One region of the Azospirillum sp. TSO5 genome, then DNA from elsewhere that is predicted to be linked to it. Evidence: riboswitches for the same ligand, from Rfam matches in the RefSeq annotation. Region 1 holds a riboswitch; the other holds the start of a gene.

What was found. Region 1 has a riboswitch for manganese ahead of TSO5_RS20030 (sodium:calcium antiporter). Riboswitches for the same ligand answer to the same signal wherever they lie in the genome.
Region 2: linked by a shared signal. The riboswitch ahead of TSO5_RS06505 (manganese efflux pump MntP family protein) and the one ahead of TSO5_RS20030 (sodium:calcium antiporter) in region 1 are both predicted to bind manganese.

What each region holds. Positions count from the first base shown of each region.
Region 1 covers NZ_LGQY01000077.1:26,456-36,762, reverse strand. The annotation lists gene dmeF (CDF family Co(II)/Ni(II) efflux transporter DmeF) at 1-203, shown strand, start outside; gene TSO5_RS20035 (MFS transporter) at 283-1,464, shown strand; gene TSO5_RS20030 (sodium:calcium antiporter) at 1,603-2,601, opposite strand; yybP-ykoY riboswitch at 2,612-2,792, opposite strand; gene TSO5_RS20025 (cupredoxin domain-containing protein) at 3,179-3,655, shown strand; gene TSO5_RS20020 (cation diffusion facilitator family transporter) at 3,993-4,451, shown strand; gene TSO5_RS20015 (ABC transporter permease subunit) at 5,064-6,833, shown strand; gene TSO5_RS20010 (nitrate/sulfonate/bicarbonate ABC transporter ATP-binding protein) at 6,847-8,157, shown strand; gene TSO5_RS20005 (cation diffusion facilitator family transporter) at 8,189-9,616, shown strand; gene TSO5_RS20000 (MgtC/SapB family protein) at 9,597-10,307, shown strand, end outside.
Region 2 covers NZ_LGQY01000021.1:412-10,718, reverse strand. The annotation lists gene cysE (serine O-acetyltransferase) at 86-928, opposite strand; gene TSO5_RS06535 (helix-turn-helix domain-containing protein) at 953-1,942, opposite strand; gene pobA (4-hydroxybenzoate 3-monooxygenase) at 2,104-3,318, shown strand; gene TSO5_RS06525 (prephenate/arogenate dehydrogenase family protein) at 3,344-4,252, opposite strand; gene TSO5_RS06520 (hydrogen peroxide-inducible genes activator) at 4,369-5,280, opposite strand; gene ahpC (alkyl hydroperoxide reductase subunit C) at 5,532-6,095, shown strand; gene ahpF (alkyl hydroperoxide reductase subunit F) at 6,496-8,091, shown strand; gene TSO5_RS06505 (manganese efflux pump MntP family protein) at 8,306-8,884, opposite strand; yybP-ykoY riboswitch at 8,968-9,091, opposite strand; gene guaD (guanine deaminase) at 9,118-10,307, opposite strand, start outside.

The sequences.
Region 1 (10,307 bases):
ACCTGCACCTCTGGCGCGTCGGTCCAGGCCATATGGCGGCCATCATTGCCGTCGTGTCCGATCACCCGAAGCCGGTAGCCGCGTACAAGGCACGGTTGGCTCACCTGCACGGCCTCAGCCATGTCACAGTGGAGTTGGCGCAATGCGGAGATAGCCACACCGGCTCCGGCCATGACCATCACCCTCATCGTCACGCGGCATGATCGCCGTCAGGAGGATCTGTAATCACTACTTGTGGGTCCGCTGGTGATCGTTGAACGGGTTGTGGGGAACTAATAAACCGTGTCACTCCGCTCCATCCCCAGTAGTGTGGTCGCACTTGGGTTCGTCAGCCTGTTCATGGATGTCTCCTCGGAGATGATCCACAGCCTGCTGCCGGTGTTCCTAGTCTCTGTCCTGGGAGCCAGTGCACTGTCTGTTGGCTTCATCGAGGGCATTGCCGAAGCCACCGCCGCCATCACCAAGATCTTCTCCGGGGTGGTCAGCGACTGGATGGGGCGACGCAAGCCGTTGCTGCTGCTGGGCTACGGCATGGCCGCCCTGACAAAGCCGGTCTTTCCGCTCGCCGACACGCTGGCCTCGGTCCTGCTCGCCCGCTTCCTCGACCGGATCGGCAAAGGTGTGCGCGGGGCGCCGCGCGACGCGCTGGTTGCCGAGGTGACGCCGCCTGACCTGCGCGGCGCCGCCTTTGGCCTGCGGCAGTCGATGGACACGGTAGGGGCTTTCGCCGGACCAGCGATCGCCATGCTGCTGATGGTCCTGAGCGGCGATGACTTCCGCCTAGTGTTCTGGATTGCCGTCCTCCCGGCGTTCGTGGCCGTCGCGGTGATCCTGTTCGGCGTGCGTGAGCCCGACACGCAACCCTCCACTGAACCGCGCCGCTTTCCGATTCAGCGCAGCCAGCTGCGACGGTTGGATGCAACGTTCTGGAGCGTGGTGGCATTGGCATCAGTGCTGACACTGGCGCGCTTCAGCGAGGCCTTCCTGCTGCTGCGCGCCCAGAGCGTCGGCATGGAGAACGCTTACGCGCCGCTGGTGCTCATCGTTATGAACGTCGTCTACGCGGTTTCCGCATATCCCCTGGGGCGTTTGGCCGACCGGATGAACCGGCGCCGCCTATTGGCTCTGGGGGTTGGTTTTCTTGTTCTCGCGGACTTGGTTCTCGCGGCCGCTGGAAGCGCGTGGGTTGTCCTGGCCGGGGCGGCGTTGTGGGGGCTTCACATGGGCTCCACTCAAGGGCTGCTTGCGGTCTTCGTCGCCGATGCCACGCCCGCAGACCTGCGGGGAACAGGGTTCGGCCTCTACAACCTCATGACCGGCCTTGCTCTGTTGATCGCCAGCACTGTGGCCGGGGTGTTGTGGACCGTTGTGGGTCCGGATGCAACGTTCCTAGTCGGAGCCGCAGTCTCGTTGATCGCGCTGGTGGGGCTGTCGTGCGTCGTGCAGCGGCAAGCGAAGGCATAGACATGTCCAGCATTTCGCAGCCCTCAGCAACATTTCTCCGGTGACGCTTGTCGGAGGTGTTCTGTCAGGGGAGATACGAGATGGCGGGACCTTGGCACCTGTCGGACGCTCGCCCGCCTGAACGAGCGCCCTCCGCGATCAGCGGGCGAATGCCAGCATCCCTGCAAATGCCAAATACAGCCAACCGACCCGGGTCAACTTTTCGCTGGAAACCATTCCAGAGCGGAACGCCATCATCAGCGATGCCACAGCCACAGCCGTAAAGCCCGCAGCGAGGAACAGCGGCGTATCCAGCATCCAAGGCGTGAAGAAAAGGCCGAACGCAGTCGGCACGGTGGCCTGGATCATCATCGCGCCGGAGATGTTGGCGAGCGCCAACCGCTCCTTGCCTTGACGGACCCAAATGATGGCGTTCATCGTTTCCGGCAGTTCTGTCGCCAATGGGCTGAGCAGCAGAGCCGTGACCTGCGGCGGCAACCCGAGCGCCGGGGCGATGTCACTGATCTGCGCGACGAACAATTGGGAAGCTACGAAGATCACCAGAAGTGCAACACCGGTCTGCACCAAGGCCCAACCCAAAGCAGGATCAGCCTCTCCAGGACGGATCTTGAGAGGTTCAAGTTCGACGTCCTCGCAGCCATCGTCCTCGCGGCGTACTTCCTTCCAAATGTACATGGCATAAGCAGCCAGGAAAGCAATGCCGAGCCACGGCTTGATGCTGAAGACAGCAGCGCCGACCGCGATCTTCACGAGGAAAATGCCGAGGAACCACATCTGGTCGCGGCTTAACCGTAGCCCATCCACCTGCACCAGGGTGTTGGCCCGCCCAATCCGGCGTCGATTGACGAACAGCGACATCCCGACCACTGCATAGGCCAAGGTGCTGAGCGCCAGAGGCCCACCCAGGGCAGCGCCAATGCCGATGTCCTTGTGCGCGGCTCCGTCGCCAAACGCGACAGCGACAAGTGTCACCACACTTTCCGGCAGCGCAGTTCCCAACGCGGCAAGCACGGTACCGGTGGAGGTCTGACTAAGCCTCAGCTTTCGTCCGACCCACTCGATGCCATTCACAAAGGTTTCACAGGCTGCATAGATCAGCGCGGCGGAGGCAAGCAGAAGGATGATGGTGAGAAGCATGGAAAACTCAAGACGGTTGGCCGGACGCGGAAGCACACCAGCGCGGCATCCCGTCCGGCCGGACGGATGCAGCGCCAGTGGTCTTGCTTGATGGCCGGTTGGCGGCCGCGTGCGCCATGGGCCGCAGGCCCAAGTCTGTTGACGCACGCCCCTCTCTGAATGGAGGGTGGCTACTCCCCAATGACGGGGCGCTCAATAGCCGATGAGTGTTGCGTCGTCAACGCATGATGCCACGCCTTCAGTGCGTCCCTATGCCGCAGCGGCACCGTAGATGCGGTTGTGTGTTTCCAACCATCCGTCGGCTGTCGACCTGCCGCTCGCGGGTACCGCGTCAGACCTAGTTGATACTGTCGACATCCGTGCCCAAAAGTCTTGCCCAGCAAGGCGAAATGCTGCGCCTTATGCTGTAGCGCAATGTGCGGCGAGTGGGGCGGTGAGATGGCGGTCCACTCTCCATATGAGCTGGGAATAAGCACCTCCTGTGCCGCGTCACCCTTGAACACGGACGTTATGCTATCGCCTGAAGATGTAGTGGCATCGGAGGCACCGGATCCGTCGTTTCTTGGGAGGAACGGGCATGCTACGGACCTATCACTTTGCTTCAGTTCTGTTGACGGTCACGATGGCCGGCTGTGCTGCGGGAACGGCGGTCGAGACCGTCGCGCCACCGGGCTACATCGCGGATGCTCCAGCAAGAACAGCAGGGGTCGACTGGACAGGCGCTGAACCGGTCAACGTGGCGATGCAGGAATACAGCTATCAGCCCACGACACTTGTGTTTCAGGCTGGCCGCCCCTACCGACTGCACATCGAGAACCACGGTGGAACGTCGCATACGTTTTCCTCGGAGGGGTACTTCCGGGCGATCGCCGCGAGAAGCCTGACGACCACGAAGGGCATGGTCCAGAATCCCTACGTGAAGGACATCGAAATCGCGCCGGGTCAGTCAGCCGACCTCGCGTTTGTGCCAGTCAGCCCGGGCAACTACAAACTCAGCTGTCACGAACCGCTGCACGAAACGTTCGGGATGACGGGTAACATCAGCATCCAGTGATTGGCCAAGCAGCTGAGCTTGTGCCATCTCTGCAATCGTTTTTCTATTCGATCTTACAACCCAATGGCTGCCGTTCTGCTACAAGATTGGTGCAATGATATCTGAAGCCCATCAATCTCTCAGAAAAGCCAACGAACAGCACCCCTACAAAGTTCCTGTTTTGTCCGCTTAGCGTATATTGAGGCCCGTTCTATGGCGTCACCCCTGGTTGCTAGGCGGCGAGCACCATCACCATGGGCACGATCACCATCATGACCACCACGAGGATCATGATGATGACCACCATGTCCACGAACATGCGCATGGGCATGGTGGTCACCATGCCCACGACCTGAATATGCGGTCGGCCTATATCCACGTCCTGGCCGACGCGGCGACCTCGGTCCTCGCCATCCTGGGGCTTCTGGCGGCCGGCCTGTTCGGCTGGACCTGGATGGACCCGATCGTCGGCTTGGTCGGCACCGCGGTCATCCTCAGCTGGGCCTGTGGTCTTATCCGCGACGCCGGGGCGGTGCTTCTCGACACAGTGCCGGACCCGAAATTGGCTGCGGCTGTCCGTACGACCTTGGAGACAGACGGCGACCGGGTGACCGACCTTCACCTCTGGCGGGTGGGGCCGGGCCATATGGCGGCCATCGTCGCCCTGGTATCCGATCACCCCAAGCCAGTGGCCGCATACAAGGAGGGACTGGCCCACCTGCACGGCCTCAGCCACATCACGGTGGAGGTGGCACAGTGTGGAGACAGCCACTCCGGCTTTGGCCATGACCATCATCCCCATCGCCACGCAGGGTGATACCGCCGATCCTCAGCCGGCGGCCGCCAAATCGCCGAATGACGGACGCTACCGGACGAGGCTGACGGGCTGGCCTACCTTCCGTTTGAGTTGGCATGTCGTGAAAGCCTGAAGAACCCTCGACGCGACGTTCCATCCATGAAGCTTTTTTGACCGCTCAAAAGGCGTCGCTCACGCCTCTTGACCAACCCGTGGCGCGGGAGTACAGGGACGGCAACGTCACCGCAAAATCGGCCGGCGCTCGCGTGTCCGTGATGGACCACGGCTCCCGCCGAGAAGGCAAGAGATGGAAAGCCCCAGTAGTCGACCTCGACCCAACACCGCGACGACGCTGATCCTGGGCTGACCTGCCGAACAGGTCCACCACGGTCGGCGTCTTCGCCGAACCGAACACAGGTGGACCATGGTGAACATTCCCCTCACCATCCGACGCTTCGTGCGTCCGCTGCGTTTTCGTAGCGGTCTGCGCGGCGTGTCGCGCGAGCCGACTCCGCGAAGTCGGTGATCCAACCCCGCTTTCCATAGGCGGTTCCGGCGCCTCTCCGCGCCGGGACAGCCGTTGTTGCGCTTGCCAAGCGGTCCGCAGATGCAGGACCGCGGGATGGAACAGTCATGGTCTGGATCAACACAAGCGTCTCGGTGAAGGCCGTTGACGCCAAGCCCAACCGCTGGGATCTGCTCGCCCTGCCGCTGGTCATCGGGCTGCTGGCACTGGTTGCCATCGGCGGGCACCAGATGGCGGCCCCGCTGGACGGCATCGGTGCAGAGCCGGTCGTCCTCGACCCCTCGATGCTGCCGGAGTACGCCCTGCGCTCGACCCTGCGCATGCTGGCGGCGATGGCAGCGTCGCTGGTCTTCACCTTCACCTACGCGACCCTGGCGGCCAAGAGCCGGCGAGCCGGCATGGTTCTGATCCCGGTGCTGGACGTGCTGCAGTCGGTGCCGGTGCTCGGCTACATCTCCTTCACCGTCGTCTTCTTCCTGGCGCTGTTTCCCGGCAGCGTGCTGGGGGCGGAGTGTGCGGCAATCTTCGCCATCTTCACCAGCCAGGCCTGGAACATGGCGTTCAGCTTCTACCAGTCGCTGCGCACCGTGCCGCGCGATCTGGACGAGGTGGCCGACAGCTTCGGCTTTTCCGGCTGGCAGCGTTTCTGGGCGCTTGAGGCACCCTACGCGACGCCGGGGCTGGTGTGGAACATGATGATGTCGATGTCGGGCGGCTGGTTCTTCGTCGTCGCATCGGAGGCCATCACGGTCGGCGACAAGACCATCACGCTGCCCGGCATCGGCTCCTATCTGGCCGAGGCCATCGCGCAGCAGCGACTGGGCGCGGTCGGCTGGGCGGTGCTGGCGATGCTGCTGGTCATCCTGGCCTACGACCAGCTGCTGTTCCGCCCGCTGGTCGCCTGGGCCGACAAGTTCCGGGTCGAACTGACCGGCGCGCAGGTGGTGCCGGACTCCTGGCTGCTCGACCTGTTCCAGCATACCCGTTTCTTCCGCGCGCTGTTCGCGCCGCTCGATGCCCTGCTGGGGAGGGCAGTCTGGTGGCGGCTGGCCTTGCCCGCCGGATTCGGGGCCGGCTTGGCCGTCGACCCGGCCCGGCGCTCGATCCTGCGCTGTCTGGAGCGCGTGCCGGTCAAGGCGGTGGACATGGCGTGGTACGGCGTCCTGGTGATGACCGGGCTCTATTGCGGCTGGTCGATGGTGACCTTCATCGCGTCGGGCGTGGAATGGAGCGACGTCGGCACCGCCTTCCTGCTCGGCGGAGCGACGCTGCTGCGGGTGGTGGCGCTGATCGTGGCGGCGACGCTGGTCTGGGTGCCGTTGGGCGTGATGATCGGACTGCGGCCGCGGCTGGCGGAGAAGGTGCAGCCGGCAGCCCAGTTCCTCGCCGCCTTCCCAGCCAACCTGCTGTTCCCGGTGGCGGTGGTGGCGATCGTCCGCTTCGACCTGAACCCGGATGTCTGGCTCAGCCCGCTGATGATCCTCGGCACCCAGTGGTACATCCTGTTCAACGTCATCGCCGGGGCCACCGCCTTCCCCAGCGATCTGAAGGAGGCGGCGGCCAATTTCCGCATCCGTGGCTGGCAATGGTGGCGCGACGTCATGCTGCCGGGCGTCTTCCCCTATTACGTCACCGGGGCGGTCACCGCGTCCGGCGGTTCGTGGAACGCCAGCATCGTCGCCGAGGCGGTGAGCTGGGGGGACACCACGCTGACCGCCCACGGCCTGGGCAGCTACATCGCCCAGGCGACGACCGCCGGGGATTACCCGCGCATCGTGCTGGGCATCGCCGTCATGTCGCTGTTCGTCATCCTGTTCAATCGCCTGCTGTGGCGTCCGCTCTATGCGTTCGCCGAACGCCGTCTGCGCCTCGCCTGAAAGGGACACCGTCATGCTGAACACCGTGAACACCACCCTTTTCGAGCTGAACGGCGTCCGTCAGGCCTATGCCAAGCCGTCCGGCCAGGATTATGTCGTCCTCGACAACGTCGATCTGACCTTGCGCGACGGCGAGGTCGTCGGCCTGCTCGGCCGTTCCGGCTCGGGAAAATCCACGCTGCTGCGCATCGTCGCAGGGCTGGTCAAGCCGACCGCCGGTGCGGTGCGTCATCATGGCGAGGCGGTCGGCGGCCCGACCGACGGGGTGGCGATGGTCTTCCAGACCTTCGCCCTGTTCCCCTGGCTGACCGTGTGGGAGAACGTCATGGCCGGGTTGAAAGCCAAGGGCGTCCCCGCCGGGGAGGCCGAGGCCCGGACCGAGGAGGCGATCGACCTGATCGGCCTGTCCGGCTTCGAATCCGCCTATCCGAAGGAGCTGTCGGGCGGCATGCGCCAGCGGGTCGGTTTCGCCCGCGCGCTGGTCGTGCATCCGGAAATCCTGCTGATGGACGAGCCGTTCTCGGCGCTGGACGTGCTGACGGCGGAAACACTGCGCACCGATCTGCTCGACCTGTGGATGGAGCGGCGGCTGCCGATCAAATCGATCCTGATGGTGACGCACAACATCGAGGAGGCGGTGCTGATGTGCGACCGCATCCTGGTGTTCTCCTCCAACCCCGGTCGGGTTGCCGCGGAAATCCGGGTCGAGCTGCCGCACCCGCGCAACCGTCTGGAGCCGGCATTCCGCGCCATGGTCGACGACATCTACGGGCTGATGACGGCGCGCAAGCCGCTGCCCGTTCCGGCCAGTGCGACGGAGAAGCGACGTCCGGTCCATGCCCAACCGCTGGAGCGGGTGTCGACCAACCTGCTGGCCGGCTTGATGGAAACGCTGGCATCGCCCGCCTATCTCGGCAAGGCCGACCTGCCGCATCTCGCCGCCGGTCTGCAGCACGAGATCGACGACCTGTTCCCCATCGCCGAGGCGCTGCAGATGCTGGGATTCGCCGAGGTGGCGGAGGGCGACATCCATCTGACCGAACCCGGCCGCCTGTTCGCCGAGTCCGGGGTGGACGACCGCAAGCGCCTGTTCGCCGAGCATCTCGTCCTCTATGTGCCGCTGGCCGCGCACATCCACGCCACGCTCAAGGGGGCGCCGAACCACCGGGTTCCCAGCGCACAGTTCCAGGAGGAGCTGGAGGCCTTCATGAGCGAGGACTATGCCGAGGAGACCCTGAAGGCGGTGACGAGCTGGGCGCGCTATGCCGAGCTGTTCACCTATGACGATGAAGCCGAGACGTTCGAATTCGAGGACGCCGAATAAGCCGCCACACCTTGTCCGGAGGACCGGCATCATGAACAACGAAAAGGAAGCGGTCGCCCTCGGCTCCATCGCGGCGAGCGGGGCGATGACCGTCGGCAAGTTCGCGGTGGGGCTCAGCACCGGCAGTCTCGGCCTGATCTCGGAGGGCGCGCACAGCCTGCTCGACCTCGGGGCCACGGTGATGACCTATCTCGCCGTCCGTGTCAGCGACAAGCCGGCCGACGCCGGGCACCCCTATGGCCATGGCAAGATCGAGAGCGTCACCGCCCTCGGCGAAACCGGGCTGCTGTTCCTGACCAGCGCCTGGATCGCCTACGAGGCGGTCCATCGTCTGGTTACCGGCGATGCGGAGGTTCAGGCGACCTGGTGGTCGATCGGGGCGGTGCTGGTCTCGATCGCCATCGACGCCTACCGGGCGCACGAGCTGTCGCGCGTCGCCAGGGAGACCCGCAGCCAGGCGCTGGAGGCCGACGCGCTGCACTTCTCCTCGGACATCCTCAGTTCGGCGGTGGTGCTGGTCGGGTTGGGGCTGGTGTGGCTCGGCTATCCCAAGGGCGATGCGCTTGCCGCCATCGGGGTGTCGGTCTTCGTCTGCCTCGCCGGCTACCGGCTGGGCCGACGGACCATCGACACGCTGATCGACGCCGCCCCCGCCGGCGCCGCCGAGCGGGTCGCCGCCATCGTCTCGGCGATCCCCGGGATCGCGGGGGTCCGGCGCGTGCGGGTCCGCCCGGCGGGCAGCGTGCTGTTCGTCGACCTCGACCTCCTGGTCGGCCGCACCTTGCCGCTGGAGGCCGTCCAGGCATTGCGGGACCGGGCGGTCGCCGCCATCGGCACCGAGATGCCCGAGGCGGAGGTGTCGATCGCGACACACCCGCTGGCCCTGGACGACGAGACGGTGATGGAGCGGGTGATGGTGCGCGCGGCCAATCTGGGCCTCGCCGTCCATCACGTCACGGTCCAGCGGGTAAGCGGCCGGCTGTCGGTCGGTTTCGATCTGGAGGTGGAGGGTGGCCTGACGATCCAGGCCGCGCATGACCTGTCGTCGCGCCTGGAATCCGCGATCAAGGACGAGCTGGGTTCCGACATCGAGGTCGAGAGCCACATCGAACCCCTGCAGGACGCCGGGTTGAACGGCACCGACGCCGACCTCGGCCGGCTGGCTGAGATGCAGAGCCAAATGACGGCGTTCATCCGCCGCGACGGCCGGCTGCTGGACATCCACAATCTGCGGGTCCGCCAGACTGCGGCCGGGCTGGTGGTGACCTTCCACAGCCATGTCGTTCCAACCGACACCGTTGTGACGATCCACGACGCCATGGACGCGCTGGAGCGGCACATCCGCGACCTGCATCCGGACATCGTCCGTGTCGTCGGCCACTCGGAACCGGACCATGATGGTCCGCTCTCGATCCCTTCCGCCACGGGGGCTTCCGCCGATGCCGCTCACTCTGCCTGATCTCGCGACGGCGGTATCGACCGCCTCCTCCTTCACCGCAGCCTTCGTCCTGGGCGGTCTGATCGGCTTTGAGCGCCAGTACCGGCAGCGCACCGCCGGGCTGCGCACCAACGTTCTGGTTGCCGTCGGGGCGGCGGCCTTTTCCGACATCGGCATGCGGCTGTTCGGCGCCGAAGGGGCGATCCGGATCGTCGCTTACGTCGTGTCGGGGATTGGTTTCCTCGGCGCCGGTGTCATCATGAAGGAGGGAACCAACGTCCGGGGCCTCAACACGGCGGCCACGCTGTGGTGTTCGGCCGCCGTCGGCGCCTGTGCCGGATGTGGACTGCCGGTGGAGGCGGTGATGCTGACTGGCTTTGTTCTGGCCGGGAACACCTTGCTGCGGCCCCTGGTCAACTACGTCAACCGCCTGCCGATCGACGAGCGGGTGACGGAGGCGCTTTACCGCGTCCATGTCATCTGCGACCCGGAAAACCTGTCGGACGTCCGTGACGCCATCGCCAGCGAGCTTGAGAGGGCGAACTATCCGCTCCGCGGTATCGAACTGCTGTCGGAATCCGACGAGCAGGTGGAACTCGGCGCCACGCTGGTGCCCACCACCGCCGACCCCGCGGAACTTGACCGCGCCGTAATCGCCTTGGAGAACCACCCCGGCATCACCAGCGCGACCTGGACGGTCAGCACCACCAGC
Region 2 (10,307 bases), on a different contig from region 1:
CTCGCGCCCTATTACCGCCCGCCTTCCATGTAGTCATTGCGACGGCGGATTTCCGGTGACAGCGGAGGGACAGCGCAAAGGCGGCTCAGATGCTGTAATCGCCCTGCTGCAGGCTCTGATCCATGGTCAGCGCCGGCGCCGGCTCGTCGCGGCACCAGCCGACGACCTTGGCGGGCACGCCGGCCACGGTGGCGCAGCCGGGGACGTCCTTCAGTACGACGCTGCCGGCGCCGACCTTGGCGTGGGCGCCGATGGTGATGTTGCCCAGCACCTTGGCCCCGGCCGACAGCAGCACGCCGTCGCGCACCTTGGGGTGGCGGTCGCCATGCTCCTTGCCGGTGCCGCCCAGCGTGACGTTCTGCAGGATCGACACGTCGTTGCCGATCACCGCCGTCTCGCCGATCACCACGCCGGTGCCGTGGTCGATGAACACGCCGCGCCCGACCGGCACCGCCGGATGGATGTCGACGGCGAAGGCCTCCGACACCCGGCTTTGCAGGAAATGGGCAAGGTCGTGCCGGCCGCCCCGCCACAGCCAGTGGGCGACGCGGTGCCATTGCAGGGCATGGTAGCCCTTGAAATAGAGGAAGGGCGTCAGGCAGCCGTCGGCCGCCGGGTCACGCGCCAGGATGGCGGCGAGGTCGGCGGCGGCGGACTCGACGATGGCCGGGTCGGCCTCCATGGCGTCGCGCACCACGGCGGCCAGCCGGTCCTCCGGCATGGCGCGGTCGGCCAGCTTGCGCACCAGCAGGGCGGCCAGCGCCGGGCCAAAGCCGTCGCGCGCCAGCACGGCGTCATAGAGGTAGGGGGCGAGGCCGCTTTCCTCCTCCGCCACCCGGGCGGCGTCGGCGCGCAGGCTGCGCCACAGCGACTGTTCGACCGTTTCGGCCGCCTCGCGCATCGTGACGTCCAGGCTGTCCATCGCCATCACCCTTTCCCGCAAACAAGGCTGTTACTGTGGTGAGCCGCCCCCGGTCCGGTCAAGGCCGTTGCCGTCAAGGCTGCTTCCCGTTCCACCATCGCCATGCGCCCGGCGGAAAGCCTGCGGCGACCGCCCTTCGCGCTTGGTGAAGAAGCGCGAGAAATAGGCCGGGTCCTCGAAGCCCAGGGCATAGCCGATCTCCGCCATGCCGTGGCTGGTGTAGATCAGCGAACGGCGGGCCTCCAGCATCAGCCGGGCATGGACCAGTTGCAGGGTCGACAGGCCGGTGACCCGGCGGCAGGCAGCGTTCAGCCGGCCGGGCGTGACGCCCAGCGCGGCGGCATAGCGCTCCACCGGCCAATGCCGGCTGAAGTGCTCGTCGATCATCGGCCGCAGCCGGGCGAGCAGCCGCAAATCGGGCGACACCCCCTGCCCGTTGCGCCCAGCCTCGTCGCGCTGCCGGTCGGCCGCCAGCCGCGCGGTGGCGACCAGCAGCATCATCACCTGCGCCGAAATGGCGCTGGCCCGGCCGATGTGGTGGGCGCGGAACTCCCGCCTGATCTCGGCGAAACAGCGGTCGAGCGAAGCCGCCTCATCCGACCCGGCATTCAGGTCCCAAGCCTGCGGCAGGGCCGGTGCCTCGCGCAGTTCCGCCTCCGGTGCGGCGGCCAGCACACCGGCCAGGAACCCCTCCGACATGGTCAGCACATGGCCGTCGGTGCCGGGATCGAAGCGGAAGCCATGCACCACCTGCGCCGGCACGGTGATCAGCGCCGGGGCGCGGAACGCCACCTCCACCCCGTCGGCGGTCAGCCGCCCACCGCCGTCCGTGACCAGCAGGGCATGGCTCAGCCCGTCATGGCGGTGGGGGCGGACCTCCCAATTGTACAAGCGCATCCGCTCCGGGATCGTCTCGATATGGACGAAGCGCAGCTCCGGCATCGCCGGCGGTTCGCCGTACAGCCAATAGCGGGGAATGGGTTCGGCGCTGTGGCCGGAATGGGCAGCGTGGGCGGACATCGCACGAGCTCCGGCAGACTTGCGATGAAAAGTACAAGTCTTTCGCCGGTTCGTCTATGTCCGGCCCTCCGCCTCCGGGAATAGCATGAGTGCAAATGATTGGTGCATAAAACAATCAGCAAAAGCGCACCTGCCCCAGGTCCCCAAGGAGGGCGAGAGACATGCACCCCACCAAATCGGCTGATATCCAGTTCGGCCGCACCCAGGTCGCCATCATCGGCGCCGGCCCGGCCGGTCTGTTCCTGTCCCACCTGCTGCACCGCCAGGGCATCGAGTCGGTGATCCTGGAACACCGCAGCCGCGAGGAGATCGAGGGCACCATCCGCGCCGGCGTGCTGGAGCAATGGGTGGTCGACCTGATGAACGACATGGGGCTGGGCGACCGCATGATGCGCGAGGCCCATTTCCATTCCGGCATCACGCTGCGCTTCGACCGCCGCAGCCACCATATCGACATGGCGGAGCTGACCGGCGGCAAGCGCGTCACCGTCTACGCCCAGCACGAGGTGATCCGCGACCTCGTCTCCGCCCGGCTGGAGGATGGCGGCACCATCCTGTTCGGCGTGTCCGACTTGCGGTTCCTCGATCTGGAGGGCAAGACGCCGCGCGTGCAGTTCCGCCGCGGCGCGGACGGACCGCTGGAGGAACTGCGCTGCGACTTCATCGCCGGCTGCGACGGATTCCACGGGCCGAGCCGGCAGGCGATCCCTGCCGCGGCGCGCACCGAATACCAGATGGTCTATCCCTTCGGCTGGCTCGGCATCCTGACCGAGGCGCCGCCGTCGCACCCCGAACTGATCTACGCCAACCACGAGCGCGGCTTCGCCCTGCTCAGCACCCGCTCGCCGGAGGTGCAGCGGCTCTACATCCAGGTCGATCCCAAGGACGACATCGCCAACTGGTCCGACGACCGCATCTGGTCCGAACTGCACCGCCGGTTGGAGGACGGGAATGGCTGGACGCTGACGGAGGGGCCGGTCTTCCAGAAGGGCATCATCGCCATGCGCAGCTTCGTCTGCGATCCCATGCGGCATGGCCGGCTGTTCATCGCCGGCGACGCCGCCCACATCGTGCCGCCGACCGGCGCCAAGGGCCTGAACCTCGCGGTCGCCGATGTGGTGGTGCTGTCGCGCGCTCTCGCCGCCTACTACAAATCCGGCACGACCGAAGGGCTGGACGGCTACAGCGCCACCTGCCTGCGGCGGATCTGGAAGGCGGAGCGCTTCTCCTGGTCGATGACCACCATGCTGCACCGGAATGACGCGGAGTCGCCCTTCGAGCAGCGCGTGCATCTGGCCGAGCTGGACTATCTGGTCCACTCCCGCGCCGCCATGACGGCGCTGGCGGAGAATTACGTGGGATTGCCGATGGAGTGAAAAACCGCCGGCTCGCGCGCCTCTTTTACGCCTGCTTGGCGTCGATGATGCCCCGGCGCACGGCCCGCGTCTTGGTGAAGTGGTCCTGCAGCTGCTGCCCCTCGCCCCAGCGGATGGCGCGCTGCAACGCCGTCAGGTCCTCGGTGAAGCGCTGGAGAATTTCCAGCACCGCCTCGCGGTTGTTCAGGAACACGTCGCGCCACATCACCGGATCGCTGGCGGCGATGCGGGTGAAGTCGCGGAAGCCGCCGGCGGAGAACTTGATGACCTCGGACTTGGTGTCTTCCTCCAGGTCCGACGCGGTGCCGACGATGGTGTAGGCGATCAGGTGCGGCAGGTGCGAGGTGATGGCCAGCACGCGGTCATGGTGGCTGGCCTCCATGATCTCCACGGTGGAGCCGACGCGGCGCCACAGCTCCGTCACCCGCTCCAGCGCGTAGCGGTCGGCCCCGGTCGGCGGAGTCAGGATGCACCACCGGCCCTGGAACAGGGTGGCGAAGCCGGCCTCCGGCCCGGAATGCTCGGTGCCCGCCACCGGGTGGCCCGGGATCAGATGGACGCCGTCCGGCAGATGCGGCCCGATGTCGCGCAGGGCCGCCTGCTTGACCGAGCCGACGTCGGTGACGATGGTCCCGCGCTGCAGAAGCGGCCCGATGGCCTCGGCGACCGCGGCGTAGCTGCCGACCGGAGTCGACAGAATCACCAGATCGGCACCGGCGAGCGCCACGGCCGGATCGGTGGAGGCCTCCGCCACGATGCCCAGTTCCAGCGCCTTGGCGCAGGCCTCGGCGCTGCGGTCGGCGCAGACGACCTGCCGTGCGATCCCATACTCCGCCAACGCCCGTGCCAGGGAGGAGCCGATCAGACCGATGCCGATGATGGCGACGCGGTCGAACAGGGGGCCAGGGGCGGGAACGGTGTCGGTGATGGACATGACGCAGGGTGTCCCGAAAGCGGAGTGAACGGGCGAAAAACCGTCCCGTTTAAACCATCTCGCGCCCGCCGGACCAAGCGATACTTTGAGCGCGGCCGGTTCCCCAGCCGTCGCCCTCAGCCGTCCTTCCGCGTCATCTCCGCCCGGAGCGCTTCGGCCAGCCGCTGGAAGGTCTCCTTCCGGCCCGAGGTGCGGCGCCAGGCCAGCGCGATCCGCCGCCCCGGCCGGCCGCCGGCCAGCGGGCGAACCGCCAGATCCAGCCCGCGCAGGATGCCCGAATCGACCGCCATCTGCGGCAGCAGCGTCACCCCCAGCCCGTTCGCCACCATCTGCACCAGCGTGTGCAGGCTGGTGCCCTCGAAGGCGGTGTTGTGCGGCGTCGCGTCCAGCGCGCAGGCGGCCATGGCATGGTCGCGCAGGCAGTGCCCGTCCTCCAGCAGCAGCAGATCCTCCGACGGGACCGTCACCGGCTCGGCCGGATCGCCGGCGCTCAGCCGGTGGCCGGTGGGGCAGACGAAGGAGAAGCGGTCCTCCGCGATGTCCTCCGTCTCCAGGTCGCCCATCGGATAGGGCAAGGCCAGCAGCGCCGCATCCAGCTTACCGGCATTCAGCTGCTCCAGCAGCCGTGCCGTCTGATCCTCGCGCAGATAGAGGCGCAGGCGCGGGAAGGTCTCGCGCAGGGCCGGCATCACGCGGGGGATCAGGAAGGGTCCGATGGTCGGGATCACGCCGAGATGGAGCGCGCCCGACATCGGGTCGGCGGCCGACCGGGTGATGTCCACCAGCTCCTCCGCCCCCTTCAGCAATTGCCGGGCCCGCTCCGCGATCTCGCGGCCGAGCGGGGTCGGCAGCACGGAGCGGCGCGTGCGCTCCACCAGCGTGGCGCCCAGCAGATCCTCAAGCTCCTGCAAACCGGCGCTCAGCGTCGACTGGCTGACGAGGCAGGCCTCTGCCGCCTGCCCGAAATGGCAGCGGTCGACAACGGCGACGAGATAGCGGAGCTGGCGCAGGGTGGGGAGCGGTTTCATGCCCGATTATGTAATCGGTTTTATCGATCAATCCAATTGGTATTTTCTACTTCTCTTGATAACAGATTTCCCGTATTCCTCCTCGGGTCAACGGGACACGGGAACATCGCCCCGACCCCCGGCCTAGTGACAGGGGCCACAAGGCAGGCCCTCTTGTTCGACCCGGTGCGCCGCACTAAGTCGGGCATGTCACGGCCCCCGGCCGGAGATCGAGGCGACAACCATTCATCGCACCTCATCGGAGAACACAAATGTCCTTGATCAACAGCGAGATTAAGCCCTTCAAGGCGACCGCTTTTAAGAACGGCAAGTTCATCGACGTGACCGACGCCGACCTGAAGGGCAAGTGGTCGGTCGTGTTCTTCTATCCGGCCGATTTCACCTTCGTCTGCCCGACGGAGCTGGAAGACCTGGCCGACAACTACGCCGAATTCCAGAAGCTGGGCGTCGAGATCTACAGCGTCTCGACCGACACCCACTTCTGCCACAAGGCCTGGCACGACACCTCGCCGGCCATCGGCAAGATCAACTACACCATGATCGGCGACCCGACGCTGGCGATCAGCCGCAACTTCGAGGTCCTGATCGAGGAAGTCGGTCTGGCCGACCGCGGCACCTTCGTCGTCGACCCGGACGGCAAGATCCAGATCGTCGAGATCACCGCCGGCGGCGTCGGCCGTGACGCCAAGGAGCTGCTGCGCAAGATCAAGGCCGTCCAGTACGTCGCCGCCCACCCGGGCGAGGTCTGCCCGGCCAAGTGGCAGGAAGGCGAGAAGACCCTCGCCCCGTCGCTCGACCTCGTCGGCAAGATCTAAGGTTCTCCCGCAAGGGAAATCCTAAGGATCGGGGGCCGGCTCCGGCCGGCTCCCACCCCGCTCCGGCGGGTTTGAAAACGAGTACCCTTGATCGGCCGGAACGGCCGCAAGGCAGGTTTTAAACGGGCCGGCTTCAAAAGCCTCCCCGTCGTCAGGGTCCGTTATCGGTTTCCCCATCCCCGCGAAGGCGGGCACCCAGGCGCTTTTTGTCGCAGCCTTTTCCAAGCCTGGATCCCCGCCTGCGCGGGGAGGACGATGACGTTCCGACCTCTTCGCTGTTTGAAAGCCAGACCGCCCGCCCGACCGGCTCTTTTGACTCGGGCCACCATTTCTCCGCCCGGACCGCCGCGATTCCGCGCAGGCGATCCGCCCCGGACACGAGACGTTGGGAACGAAAGCCATGCTGGACGCCAATCTGAAGACGCAGTTGAAGGCCTATCTGGAGCGCATCACCAACCCGATCACGCTGGTGGCGTCGCTGGACGACGGGGCGAAGTCGCAGGAGATGCTGGGCCTGCTGGAAGACATCGCCTCGCTGTCGGACAAGATCACGCTGGACCGCAACGGCGCCGACGCCCGCCGGCCCTCCTTCGCCATCAAGCGCGACGGCACCGACATCGGCGTCACCTTCGCCGGCCTGCCGATGGGTCACGAGTTCAACTCGCTGGTTCTGGCCCTGCTGCAGGTCGGCGGTCATCCGTCGAAGGAATCCGAGGAACTGCTGGAGCAGATCCGCAACCTCGACGGCGATTTCCGCTTCGAGACCTATTTCTCGCTGTCCTGCCAGAACTGCCCGGACGTGGTCCAGGCCCTGAACCTGATGAGCGCGCTGAACCCGCGGATCAAGCATGTCGCCATCGACGGCGCGCTGTTCCAGCAGGAGGTCGAGCAGCGTCAGGTGATGGCCGTCCCCACCGTCTTCCTGAACGGCGAGCCCTTCGCCCAGGGCCGGATGGACGTGGCGCAGATCGTCGCCAAGCTCGACACCGGTGCCGTCGCCCGCGCCGCCGAGAAGATCAAGGCCAAGGCCCCGTTCGAGGTGCTGGTGATCGGCGGCGGCCCCGCCGGCGCCGCGGCCGCCATCTACGCCGCCCGCAAGGGCATCCGCACCGGCGTCGCAGCCGAGCGGTTCGGCGGTCAGGTGCTCGACACCATGGCGATCGAGAACTTCATCTCCGTCTCCCACACCGAGGGGCCGAAGCTGGCCGCGGCGCTGGAACAGCACGTCAAGGACTATGAGGTTGACGTGATGAACCTGCAGACCGCCACCGCCCTGGTGCCGGCCACGCAGGAAGGCGGCCTGATCGAGGTGAAGCTGGCCAACGGCGCCTCGCTGAAGTCCCGCACGGTGGTGCTGTCGACCGGCGCCCGCTGGCGCTCGATGAATGTCCCGGGCGAGGCGGAATACCGCAACAAGGGTGTCGCCTACTGCCCGCACTGCGACGGCCCGCTGTTCAAGGGCAAGCGCGTGGCGGTGATCGGCGGCGGCAACTCCGGTGTCGAGGCGGCGATCGACCTCGCCGGCATCGTCTCGCACGTCACGCTGATCGAGTTCGACAGCCAGTTGCGCGCCGATGCGGTCCTGCAGCGCAAGCTGCACAGCCTGCCCAACGTCACCGTCGTCGTCTCGGCCCAGACCACCGAGGTGCATGGCGACGGCAACAAGGTCGTCGGCTTGTCCTACAAGGACCGCAACGGCGGCGAGCTGAAGCGGGTCGATCTGGAAGGCATCTTCGTGCAGATCGGTCTGGTGCCGAACACCGAATGGCTGAAGGGCACGCTGGCGCTGACCCCGCGCGGCGAGATCGAGGTCGACAACCGCGGCCAGACCTCGCTGCCCGGCGTCTTCGCCGCCGGCGACGCGACGACGGTGCCGTTCAAGCAGATCGTCATCGCCATGGGCGAGGGTGCCAAGGCCGCACTGGCCGCCTTCGACCACCTGATCCGCACGGTGCCTGCCGAGGAACCCGCGCGCGAGACCATCGCCGCGGAGTAAAGACGGAAAGAGCCGGGGCGATGCGTCGCCCCGGCTCTTGATGCGCACCGGCGCTTTCCTTGGCCGTCATCCCCGCGAAGGCGGGGATCCAGGAAGCTCCGCAATGAAGCGGCTGAAACGGCTGGATTCCCGCCTTCGCGGGAATGACGACCGAAAAAGTGACTTTATTCCAGAGGCTTGGCGTTGCCTGACGATCTGCGAACGCCGTAACACTTCACCCCAGCGTATGCTCCAGCAGGATCTTGGCGCCCAGGCCGATCAGCACCACGCCGCCGGCCATTTCCGCCCAGCGGCCCAAATGATTGCCGGCGGCCTTGCCGATCAGCACGCCACCAAAGGCCACCGCGAAGGTCACCGCGCCGATCAACGCCGAGGTCGTCACCATGTCCACGTCGACCAGCGCCAGACCGGCGCCGACGGCGGCGGCGTCGATGCTGGTGGCGACGGCAGTGGTCAGCAGGGCCAGCCATTCGGCCCGCACGCTGCGCACCGGGCCGCAATCCTCCTCGCCCTCGTCATCGCTGTCCATGATGGCGTTGCGCAGCATCGCGCCGCCGACCGCCAGCAGCAGGCCGAAGGCGATCCAGTGATCGACCGTTTCCACGAGGCTGGCGAAGGCGATGCCGATGCCCCAGCCTACCAGCGGCATGGCGAACTGGCAGACGCCGAAGGCCGCGCCCACGCGCACCGCCTCGGGCAGGCCGGACCGGCGCGAGCAGGCCCCGCGGCCGAGTGCCGCGGCGAAAGAATCCATCGAAAGGCTGAAGGCAAGCGCGAGGGACGTGGCGATCATGGCTATTCCCAGGCCAGACAACACAGTGGAATCAGACAGACTCCGGCTGGCCGCGGAGATGCCCGATCCACTGGTCTCGCCGGGTCGGCCCTCTGGCCGCCGTGCGCGCCATGGCGGTAGCGGCCGGAGGCCGGAACCGTCCAAGTCTGTTGACGCGAACCCCGCCAGATCGCTGCCGGCGGGTGGCTACTCCCCAATGACGGGGGAACTCCTACAAGGACTGGGGGATTGGGTCAAGCGCCCGATTGCCGCAGGTGCGAGATGCGGCCGCGCAGGTAGGTGGCGGCCACCGAACGGTCGTCGCCCAGCGTCACCTGGATGAACAGCTCCTCCTCCAGATCGCCATCCACCGCCTTCATGCGATGTCGCATAGCCGGGGTGGCGGCGGGGTCGAGCACGACGAGGTCGGCCCAGCGTCCGGGCTCCAGACTGCCGATCTCGTCGGCCATGCCCAGAGCCTCGGCATTGCCGCGCGTCATCCAATGCAAGGCGGCGAGCGCCGGCAGGTTCTGGCGCCGCAGTTGCAGCACCTTGTAGGCCTCCGCCGCCGTGCGCAGCATGGAATAGCTGGTGCCGCCGCCGACATCGGTGGCGATGGCGGTGCGCACCGGCCGCTCCGGCTTCGACAGGGCGTCGAGGTCGAACAGGCCGCTGCCGATGAACAGGTTGCTGGTCGGGCAGAAGACGGCGACCGACCCGCTTTCCGACAGCCGTTCCATCTCCGCCTCCGACAGATGGATGCAGTGACCGAACAGCGAAGTCGGTCCCAGCAGCCCGAAGCGGTCATAGACATCGGTGTAGTCGCGGGCGCCCGGGAACAGGCGCCGCACCTCGGCGATCTCGTCGGTGTTTTCCGACAGGTGGGTCTGCATATGGACGCCGGGGTGCTCGCGCAGCAAAGCGCCGGCCGCCTCCAGCTGCGCCTCGGTCGAGGTGATGGCGAAGCGCGGGGTCACCGCATAGCGCTGCCGCCCATGCCCGTGCCAGCGGCCGATCAGATCCTTGCCGTCGCGATAGCTGCCATCGGCGGTATCGGTCAGGGCGGCGGGCGCGTGGCGGTCCATCATCACCTTGCCGGCGATCATTCCGGCGCCGCGCGCCTCGGCCTCGGCGAACAGGGCGTCGACCGACTGCGGATGGACCGAGCCGTAGACCACAGCGGTCGTCGTGCCGTTGCGCAGCAGCTCATCCATAAAGAAAGCGGCGTTGGCCGCGGCGTGGGCCGGATCGGCGAAGCGCTGCTCCTCGATGAAGGTGTATTTCTCCAGCCAGTCGAGCAGCTGGGCGCCGTAGGAGGCGATCACCTGGGTCTGCGGGAAATGGATGTGGGTGTCGATGAAACCCGGCAGCACCAGCTTGCCGCTGTGGTCGTCGACCGCCACCCCCTCCGGAACCCGGCCGCGCAGGTTCGCCCAATCCCCGA